DNA from 3 places in the Ferdinandcohnia sp. Marseille-Q9671 genome. Region 2 is predicted to be linked to each of the others. Evidence: riboswitches for the same ligand, from Rfam matches in the RefSeq annotation. Region 2 holds a riboswitch; each other region holds the start of a gene.

Region 1 (3,472 bases), 1.2 Mb from region 2:
CGCACCTGTTTTTTGCTCAACGCCTAATGAGGAATGAATAAACTTTGTTTCTAATTTAGTTTTGTAGGTGCTCATAAAACATTAACCTCCTGAACTAATATAGAAAATACATGTTTTAAATCCGTAATTAAGTCTTCCGCCTCTTCAATACCAACAGAAAATCGTAATAAGGTATCAGAAATTCCACGACGTTTTCGTTCCTCTTCTGGAATATCTGCATGTGTCTGTGTCGTAGGGTATGTGATAAAACTTTCAACACCACCCAGACTTTCCGCAAAGGTAATCAATTGTAAATTTTCTAAAAAGGGGCTAATCCATTTGCTTTCCTTTAACCGAAATGAAAGCATGCCACCTTTCCCTGGGTATAGAACGTCGGTAACCAGAGGTTCATCACGTAAATACTCAACGATTTTCTTTGCATTTTCATCATGTTTTTTCATTCGTAAAGAAAGTGTTTTTATCCCCCTTATTAAGAGCCAAGAATCAAAAGGAGAAAGGACAGCACCAGTTGCGTTATGAAGGGTAGATAACCTCTCGCAAATAGTGTCTCCTTTGGCCACGACAATACCTGCTAATACGTCATTATGGCCCCCTATATATTTAGTAGCGCTATGAATTATAATATCTGCCCCTAATTCGAGTGGTCTTTGAAAAATAGGTGTTAAAAAGGTGTTATCAACAATAAGTAATAAGTTGAAGTCTTGTGCAAGCTGTGCGTACACCTTAATATCAATTTCTTGCATTAGTGGGTTAGAGGGAGTTTCAATGAAAATGGCCTTTGTTTTCTGTGTTATTAACTTCTCTGTCTCGTTAATATCTTTAAAAGGTGAATAGGTTGTTTGAATATCATAAGTATTTGAATAATATTCTAGTAAACGGAATGTGCCACCATAGACATCTTCAGGAACAATTAGTTCATCCCCAGAACGAAATAGAGAAAGGACTAATTGAATGGCAGCCATTCCAGAACTGCATGCGTATCCGCGGTCACCTGACTCTAAATTCGCGATTCCATCTTCCAATATTGTACGGGTTGGATTTTTCGTACGCGTATAGTCGTATCCAGTCGACTGACCAAGGCCATCATGCTGATATGCAGTTGATAAATAAATGGGAGGGTTAACTGCCCCTGTTGTCTTATCACTCTTATTACCTAATTGTACTAATCTTGTTTCCAAACTTCTGTTTGTCATGTTATTCATCCTTCTCTCTAAAAAAATAAAAAAATGAGGACCTTCTGTAAGAAGAAGGTCCCTAGTTAATATTGAGAATCCTCTTATCTTCAAGGTAGTTGTAACCTATTGGAATTAGCACCGGACCTAACCAGGTTGGTTGCTGAGACATCATTGGGCCAAATCCCTCCGTCTCTCTTGATAAGAATGAAATATGAAATTTTCGAAAAAAACAATTTTTTTTAACTTTAGTACATATAGAAAAAAAATACAATAGAAATTCCCAAAAAAATTATAAAACTTTATTGGTACAAAACATAAATAACTGTATAATAAAGGTTATATATAAAAACCGATAGGATTAGTATGTTATATGTTTCGCAATAAGAATAAAGACAAGGGTGATGATTGTATTATGAGATTTCAAGATGTAAATAGAATGGAGGAACGGCTCCAATTAATGGAGGAATTGTCCCAACGTTTTTTATCAAAGGCAGCAAAGATTGATGAAGAAATGAGTTTTCCGTTTGAAAATATTTCTGAGCTCAAAAGCTCTGGATATACCTCATTAACCTTACCAAAAGAATATGGTGGGGAAGGAATCTCTCTTTATGACTTTGTTCATTTTCAAGAGTATATTGCAAGAGGCGATGGATCAACGGCTTTATCAATAGGTTGGCACATGGGAATCGTTAAAGATCTTGGAGAAAAAAAGCCGTGGAAAGAATCAATGCTACAGATGGTATTTAGGGATGTTAAGGATGGGGCACTAATAAATAATTGTGCATCAGAGCGACAAACCGGGAGTCCCACTCGTGGAGGGAAGCCTACAACAACTGCTGTGAAAGAAGGTGGCAGGTGGGTAATTAACGGCGTAAAAACCTTCTCAACTATGTCTCCAATACTCGATTATTTTAACGTGACAGCGACGATTCCAGAAAGTGATGAAGTGGGTTTTTTCTTAATCCCTAAATCTAGTGCAGGATTAGAAATAGAAGAAACCTGGGATAGTATCGCCATGCGAGGGACAGGAAGTCATGATTTAGTATTAAATAACGTCAAAGTGGATGAAGAATATCTAGTCCAATTGGCTGAACCTGGTCAAAGGAGCGCATCCGGATGGTTACTTCATATTCCAGCTTGCTACCTGGGCATAGCACAAGCTGCCCAATCCTATGCGATTAATTTCGCAAAAGACTATTCTCCAAATAGTATTAAAGGTTCCATTTTTGACTTACCAAATGTGCAACAAAAGATAGGGGAAATGGAATTAGAATTAATGAGAGCAAGACATTTTCTACATTCGGTCGCAAAACAGTGGGACGAATCAAGTGAAGAACAACGAAATAAGTTAACACCTGAATTAGGTGCAGTAAAACTTGCTGTTACAAATGCGGCGATAGTAGTTGTAGACTTAGCTATGAGAGTAGTAGGTGCTCGGAGCTTATCACAAAAAAATCCACTGCAAAGATATTATCGTGATGTCCGCGCCGGTCTTCACAATCCTCCGATGGATGACATGACAATCATGTTACTCGCTAAAAGTGCAGGTAAATAACAAAACACAAGGCGTCTTGGCCAAGACATTGATTTATAAAAAAACTACCAATCTCTAAAATGATTGGTAGTTTTTTGAATTTTTAGATATAGTACGTATAGTCTTCTGGAAGTACTCTTTTTAAGAACTTTCGTGTTCTTTCTTCTTTTGGATGCTTAAAAAATTCATTCGGTGTTCCTTCTTCAACTACGACACCATCATCCATAAAGAGCACTCTGTTTGCCACATCCTTTGCAAACGACATTTCATGTGTAACAACCAACATTGTTGTTCCTTCTTTGGCAATATTCTTCATAACAGTTAACACTTCACCAACTAGTTCCGGGTCAAGAGCGGAGGTAGGCTCGTCAAACAAAATGATGTCAGGATTTAAAGCAACTGCTCTTGCAATACCAACACGTTGTTGCTGTCCACCTGATAGTTCACTAGGATAAGCATCGTATTTTTCTGACAGCCCTACTTTATCTAACGCTTTCCTACCAATCTCATATGCCTTTTCTTTTGGTACCTTTCTTACGACAATTAGCCCTTCTGTAACATTTTCAATTGCTGTTTTATTATTAAACAGATTATAATTTTGAAATACAAAAGCTATCTTCTGTCTGATTTCATGAATTTGTTTTCTTGAAGCTGTTTTAAGGTTCAATTCAGTTTTACCGAAAACTGCATGTCCCTGATCTGCCTTTTCTAGAAAGTTGATACAACGAAGTAAAGTTGTTTTACCAGAACCACTTGGCCCAAG
Region 2 (3,472 bases):
TTGTTCAGCATAAATACCTATGTGAAAAACTTTATAAATATAATAAGTTGTCCTCAGCTGGAGTACCTACAACGTTAGCAAGGGTGTAATATAGGCGCTAAGTAATTCTGTTTTATGGAGTATTTAAGTCAGATTAATAGTACTTTAAAAGGAAAAATCACATAAAGGAACGCTGGGGCATTTGCACCTCAGCGTTGTGTTTATAGTTTTCGTAGAATGTAAGTATGAATAACTTTATTCAATTTCGGTTACTTCTACATTCATCTCGTCGAGCTTGGAATAAAAGTTGAGCTTTATATCATTGAAATATCCATTATCGGGTAGTTTAATGACTAATCCATCTCGGAAAAAAATCTCATACTCATTGAATTCTCCATTTTCTTCATTTTTATAGTAATTGACTTTTTCAATTTCATCCCATGTATAGGAGTGGCTTTGGAATTTGAGAGGGGGAGTGTGAGAAATCGAATCATAAGAAAATGTAGTATTTGCTTGAGCAGCTACAAAAAATGGGACAATGCCCAGAATAATAAAAATAATACTTAATGTAATGGAGACCTTCTTATTGTTCAATAAAAACAGGAGCATCATAGATAAAAATAAAAGGAGATAACCGACACCATAGAGATAAAAGATACTTTTGGGTACAAAAACTTGCCATATCCCTGGTTTATCGTGTGCAATTTCAGCAACTGTCTGCGGAACAAATAAAAGAGATAATGGTGCAAAAATAGCGAAACATATTCCGATTACCAAATAAATCATCCTATTTTCATAACCATAAGTTATGTTTTTCATATTCCACCTCCAAAAGTAAACTGTTATCTTACCTTACGATTTATAACTGATAAAGTTCCCAACAATTGACTGAATTTTTAAATTTAGTAAATATACCTTCATCCTATATAGCTATTTAAGTTACTATCATTCCAATTACACTTTTTTCCGGTCTGCCAGGCCATTGAAAATCACTGAATAGATTTTCACTCAAAAACGATTGACGATGTTTTTAAAATGAATTATAGTATTAAATAATTAAATAATTAAATAATTTGGAAATTTAACTTATCTAGAGAGGTGGAGGGACTGGCCCAAGGATACCTCGGCAACAGACTTATTAAGTACTGTGCCAAATCCAGCAAGCGTACGCTTGAAAGATAAGGAGAGTCATGGAATTAATTCATACAACCTCTTCTTATTTTTAGAAGGGGTTTTTTAGTTTTCTGATTGAACTTAAAATGGAAAGTTAAATAATAAAATATTTTGCTGTTTGGACCACCAAAGGCACTGTTAGAAGTATCATTCACAGTGTTTTTGGTGTTTTTTTGTGGGAAAGTGTGTAGTGGTGATTCCTGAGAGGAAACAAACAAAGGAGGGTATTCAACATGCAAAAACAATTAAGATCTACTAGGATACGTGTAAAGACAAGAGAAGATTATTCATTTGAGCAAAGTGAACATCTGAATCTTCCTGATTTACAATTTTATAAATGGTGTAATAGCCAGTATGGGGTAAATAGAGGTGTTTTTAATACGATTGATTCTTGGTTTTTTGAAAATGGGATGATCAATATCCATTACCGTCGTATCTATCTTTTGGCTTTTCTAGATTACACGTTAGAAGAAGGAATGAAACAGGAACGTGATAAATTTATACGATTTGGAAATGGAGGGCTAACAAGAGAGCTTCAGAACTTTTTAGACCGAAAAAATATTAGATTGTAAAATGGGAAAAAATTAGTAGGTCAGCAAAAGGGCTGATTTAACTTTATTGGCCAAAGACTGCAATTATTTCCGCCACACTTTTAGTATTTTTCTAGAGATCAACATGAATGTTCATTTATTCATAAAGCAAGGCAAAAGTCACGAGGTGAATAAAACTTATATGTTACTTATCCATAGAAATAGACAATTATATATCTGCCGATTAGACAACTAAAGGCATCTTTCTTTTCATTCAAGACTTGAAAAGAGAGGTGTTTTTTTATTGAAGGAGTCCGCAGTATGATCAGGGGTACTTTAACCAAGTGCTTTTTGAAGGGGGTGATGTAATAGGTCTCATTAAGATCACGTTATAAACAAGCTTATAAAGCGTATAGCTTCTATCATTTTATTATTTTAAATAACTTATATGGAGGAAGAGAATATGACAGTAACATTGGAAAAAGCAAGAGGTGTATGGGGGAGTGCCCCTAGTGATAGTTATGAACAATTGGCATCAAGGTACAGAGGCGTTTTTCAACAAATACGTGAAGGGGCGGTTCAACGAGAGAATGATAGGAAATTACTTTTTGAGGAGATAAATTTGTTAAAGGAAGCTGGTTTCGGAGCTATTCGGATTCCACGTGAAGAAGGGGGATTGGGTGCAACAATCCCAGAGTTATTTAATCTGCTTATTGAGTTAGCAGAGGCGGATTCGAATCTACCACAAGCACTGCGGGCACATTTTGCATTTGTTGAGATGGTGTTGAATTCACCAAAGGGTGAACAAAGAAGTACGTGGATAAAGCGTATTTTAGAGGGAGATATTGTTGGAAATGCATGGTCTGAAGTTGGTGGCGCAAAGGCTGGCACCTTCTTAACGAACGTGACAAAAGGAGAAGGAGAAAAGCTATTTTTGAACGGTACAAAATATTATTCGACGGGCACGATTTATGCCGATTGGATTCTTGTTTTGGCAACCCGAGAGGAAGTCACTAAAGTCTTTGCTGTTATCTCAAGATATGCAACTGGAGTCGACGTAATTGATGATTGGGACGGCTTTGGACAAAAATTGACTGGTAGTGGAACAACAATATTTACGAATGTTCCAATTAAGGAAAGTGACATTCTAACGGAGGAGTTTAATGCTAAATATCAAGCTGCCTTTTTCCAAATGATGCATTTAGCTACTCTAGCTGGAATTGCCCGTGCGGCTGCAAATGACGTTTCGAAAGCTGTAGCAGAGCGCAAAAGAACGTATACTCATTCAACAGCTGCACGTTCAAGTGAAGACCCGCAAGTTCTGCAAGTGGTCGGAAAGGTTCATAGCTTAGCCTATTCCTCTGGAGCAATTGTTCTAAAAGCAGCTGAGTCTTTGCAAAGGGCGTATGAGCTTCATCTTGCTGGAAACGTTGAACATGAAGAATTGATAAATAACGAAGCAGAAATTGAAGTCTCGCAAGCTCAAATTGTGGTTACTAGATTAACGCTTGATGCAACAGAAGTATTGTTCGACGCATTAGGTGCTTCGGCCACATTACAAACCAAAAGCTTTGATCGATATTGGCGGAATGCACGAACCATTGCTTCACATAATCCTCTTATCTATAAAGAAAGAGTCATAGGGGATTATGCTGTTAATCAAACACGCCCACCGTATGTATGGCATGTGGGGAAGAATTGATTTCTGTGAAGATTTAAAGTGTGAAAGATACTTAGAACTTATGACTCATTCCTAATGGCAGTTTCAATACAAAAATACAGCACCAGGT
Region 3 (3,472 bases), on a different contig from region 2:
TTCTCCTTTTCCTACAGGATAGAATTGGTTTGCGCCTGTTTCATCATCAAATCTACGGTAAAGGTCAACATCTACTATCTCAGACAAGATGAGGTCAACAGTGATGACCGGATTTTCCCCTTTGACCATATGTCCACCATATACCTTTCCTTCCTTATCACAAAATGTACCATGCAAATGTGTCTCGTAAATCCCATCTCGCATACATACAATCCCAGTACCATTTAGAAACTCGACGGGTCCTTCTATAGTAGTTAATTCTCCATATCCAGCACCAGCCTTGCTCTCGGGCTTTGGAACTAAATAGAAATATCCTGCTTTTCGAAAGCTGCCAAAACAAGTAACAATTGAAGCGTATGTTATGTCTGTCTTCTTACAAAGTTCCTCGATTCCGGTTAGTAAATCTGTACCTGGTAATAATCTAGCAGTTACCGTTTTGCCTGTATTTCCTACTGCGTAATTTGCTCTCACATTCCCATTCATTAGATCTTAATCTCCTTTTTTTGTGCTCGTACTATTATTCTAATAAAATAATAGTGTAACAATTAAAATGTTTCAAAAATTATTGACAATCATAACATTATCCTGTAAATTTAAAAACTATAAAGTTAAAAAACTTCATATTTGAAATTCTCTTATCAAGAGTAGCGGAGGGACTGGCCCGATGAAGCTCGGCAACCGTTCATGTATCGACATGAAAAGGTGCTAATTCCAGCAAAACATTTGTGTTTTGAAAGATAAGGGGGGACGAACATTTTCGTATGCTCACATGCCTCTCTTTCTTTTGAAAGAGGGGCTTTTTGTTTATCTGATAAGAATTTCAAATCAACTTACAAACAAACTAGGGGGAAAACAAAATGAAAAAAATTGCAATCTTTTTATCATTGTTACTATTGGTTGGTGTATTAGCAGCGTGTGGGGGAGAAGAGGCTTCAAGTGAATTAGATAGCAAGAAACTACTTATTGGAGTTACTGCTGGACCACATGAAGAAATCGTGGAGAAGGTAGCAGAAGTTGCTGCAAAGGATGGCCTAGAGCTTGAATTAAAGGTGTTCTCTGATTATGTAATGCCTAACACTGCGTTAGATGAAGGAAATTTAGATGTAAATAGCTATCAGCATTTACCATTCTTAGAAAAATTCAATGCGGATCACGGTACTAAATTAGTTACAGTTGGAAAAACAATATTAAATCCAATGGGTGTGTACTCAGATAAATACGAAAGCCTAGAAGACCTACCAAAAGGTGCAAAGGTTGGACTTCCAAATGACCCAACAAATGGATCAAGAGCATTATTCGTTTTTGAAAGTGCTGGATTAATCAAAGTTAAAGAAGATGTAAAGGAAAATGCAACGATTTATGATTTGGAAGAGAATCCAAAAGAAATCGAATTTATTGAGTTAGATGCTGCGCAAATTCCGAAACAATTAGGTGAATTAGACGCTGCCGCCATCAACACGAACTTTGCACTTGGCGCGGGATTAAATCCAAAAGAGGATTCAATTGCATTAGAAACAACGGATTCACCTTATGTAAACTATCTAGTCGTACGTGAAGAAAATAAGGATGATAAGGTACTAGAAAAATTAAGAAAAGCGTACCAATCAGATGAGGTTAAGAAATTTATCGAGGAGCAATACAAGGGATCAGTTATCCCTAGCTGGGATGAATAATAGGATTTGATAAGAAAATTTCTAAACCATATGGCGCAATGCTATATGGTTTAGAGCTTATAGGAGAGGAAGTGACACCATGATTGTATTAGAAAACATATCAAAGGAATTTGTATCGAAAAAAGGGAAAGTTGAAGCCGTGAAAAATGTGAGCATTCATGTAGAGAAGGGCGGCATACATGGTGTAATTGGATATAGTGGAGCCGGAAAAAGTACGCTAATTCGTTGTGTGAATTTACTTGAAAGACCTACTAGTGGAAAAGTGTATATAAACGGTAAGGAAACGACTTCTTTTTCAAAAGAAAATCTTCGTGAAACTAGAAAAAAAATCGGGATGATCTTCCAAGGATTTAATCTGCTTAAAACAGCAACCGTGTATGACAACATTGCAATTCCACTGAAATTGCAGGATGTGCCGAAAGAAGAGGTGGCTAAGCGAGTTGAGAAATACCTCGAGATTGTTGGATTATCAGATAAAGCAAATTCCTTTCCGAGTCAATTATCAGGCGGACAGAAACAGCGGGTTGCCATTGCAAGAGCTCTATCACAGGAGCCTGAAGTGTTGTTAAGTGATGAAGCAACAAGTGCTCTAGATCCTGAGACAACAGACTCCATATTGGAATTACTTTTAAAAATCAATAAAGAACTTGGAATTACAATATTATTGATTACTCATGAAATGCATGTGATTCAAAAAATATGTGACTATGTATATGTGATGGAGAATGGCAAAGTTGTTGAACAAAATACAGCAATTGAGTTATTCACAAACCCAAAACATGAAACATCAAAGAAGTTTTTAAATACAATCGCACAACGAAAACTTTCCGATTCTCTTATTAAACAGTTAAAGGTGTCTGGGGCAGTTACACGACTCACATTTGTAGGAGAGTCCACTGGTCAGCCGCTATTAGCAACAGTGAGTAAGAAGTTTGCTATTAAACCAAACATTTTAACAGCAAATATTATTGAACTGAAAAATGGTATTGTTGGAAATTTAGTTGTTCATTTAATGGGAGAACAAAGTGAGATCGACTCTTCACTTCAATTTTTAAAGGAAAATGGAGTCGGGATTGAGAATCTGGAGGGATAAAAGACATGAATCGATTTGCAGAATTTACAGAATGGTTACCCGTTATTGGAAAGTCAGTAGTGGAAACCTTCCAGATGGTAGGAATCTCCTTATTATTTTCAGTACTTATTGGAATCCCACTCGGAATTTTCCTCGTATTAACTCGACCAGGACAATCATTGGAAAATAAATGGGTCTATGAAGCTCTTAATTTAGTGATAAATATTATCCGATCTGTACCATTTATTATTCTATTATTTTTCATTCTTCCATTTACAAAACTAATTGTTGGGACAACGATTGGGGTAAAAGGGGTTATCGTTCCGTTAGTAATTTATACGGCCCCTTATATTTCGAGATTAATGGAATCCGCTTTACTCGAGGTTGATGCAGGTGTAGTCGAAGCCTATCAAGCAATGGGAATTAAAACCAGAAAAATTATTTGGAATGTCATGCTAAGAGAAGCAAGGCCGTCTATTATACTAGGGCTAACAATTGCAACAGTCAGTTTAATAGGAGCAACTGCAATGGCTGGACTTGTAGGGGCTGGAGGACTTGGGGACCTTGCATATCGCTTTGGTCACCTCCGTTACGAAGTGGATGTCATGTATGCCACTGTATTTATCCTAATTGTCCTTGTTCAGTCTATCCAGACAATTGGTAATAAACTTGCAGCAAACTTGAAGAAGGATTAGAGAGGGTGTTCAAAAGGTCCGGTGAAAATGGC

The links. Region 2 has a riboswitch for S-adenosylmethionine ahead of ACWNMY_RS00080 (hypothetical protein). Riboswitches for the same ligand answer to the same signal wherever they lie in the genome.
Region 1: another riboswitch for S-adenosylmethionine. It lies ahead of ACWNMY_RS06165 (methionine biosynthesis PLP-dependent protein); the one in region 2 lies ahead of ACWNMY_RS00080 (hypothetical protein).
Region 3: another riboswitch for S-adenosylmethionine. It lies ahead of ACWNMY_RS12150 (MetQ/NlpA family ABC transporter substrate-binding protein); the one in region 2 lies ahead of ACWNMY_RS00080 (hypothetical protein).

What each region holds. Positions count from the first base shown of each region.
Region 1 is NZ_CDRJTA010000001.1:1,192,172-1,195,643, reverse strand. Features, by position in the region: gene metC (cystathionine beta-lyase) at 1-75, opposite strand, end outside; gene ACWNMY_RS06165 (methionine biosynthesis PLP-dependent protein) at 72-1,193, opposite strand; SAM riboswitch class I at 1,274-1,380, opposite strand; gene ACWNMY_RS06160 (acyl-CoA dehydrogenase family protein) at 1,588-2,730, shown strand; gene ACWNMY_RS06155 (amino acid ABC transporter ATP-binding protein) at 2,813-3,472, opposite strand, start outside.
Region 2 is NZ_CDRJTA010000001.1:20,004-23,475, reverse strand. Features, by position in the region: gene ACWNMY_RS00085 (hypothetical protein) at 235-798, opposite strand; SAM riboswitch class I at 1,063-1,164, shown strand; gene ACWNMY_RS00080 (hypothetical protein) at 1,386-1,724, shown strand; gene ACWNMY_RS00075 (acyl-CoA dehydrogenase family protein) at 2,146-3,384, shown strand.
Region 3 is NZ_CDRJTA010000002.1:95,409-98,880, forward strand. Features, by position in the region: gene ACWNMY_RS12145 (PPC domain-containing DNA-binding protein) at 1-483, opposite strand, end outside; SAM riboswitch class I at 633-744, shown strand; gene ACWNMY_RS12150 (MetQ/NlpA family ABC transporter substrate-binding protein) at 858-1,673, shown strand; gene ACWNMY_RS12155 (methionine ABC transporter ATP-binding protein) at 1,753-2,766, shown strand; gene ACWNMY_RS12160 (methionine ABC transporter permease) at 2,772-3,440, shown strand.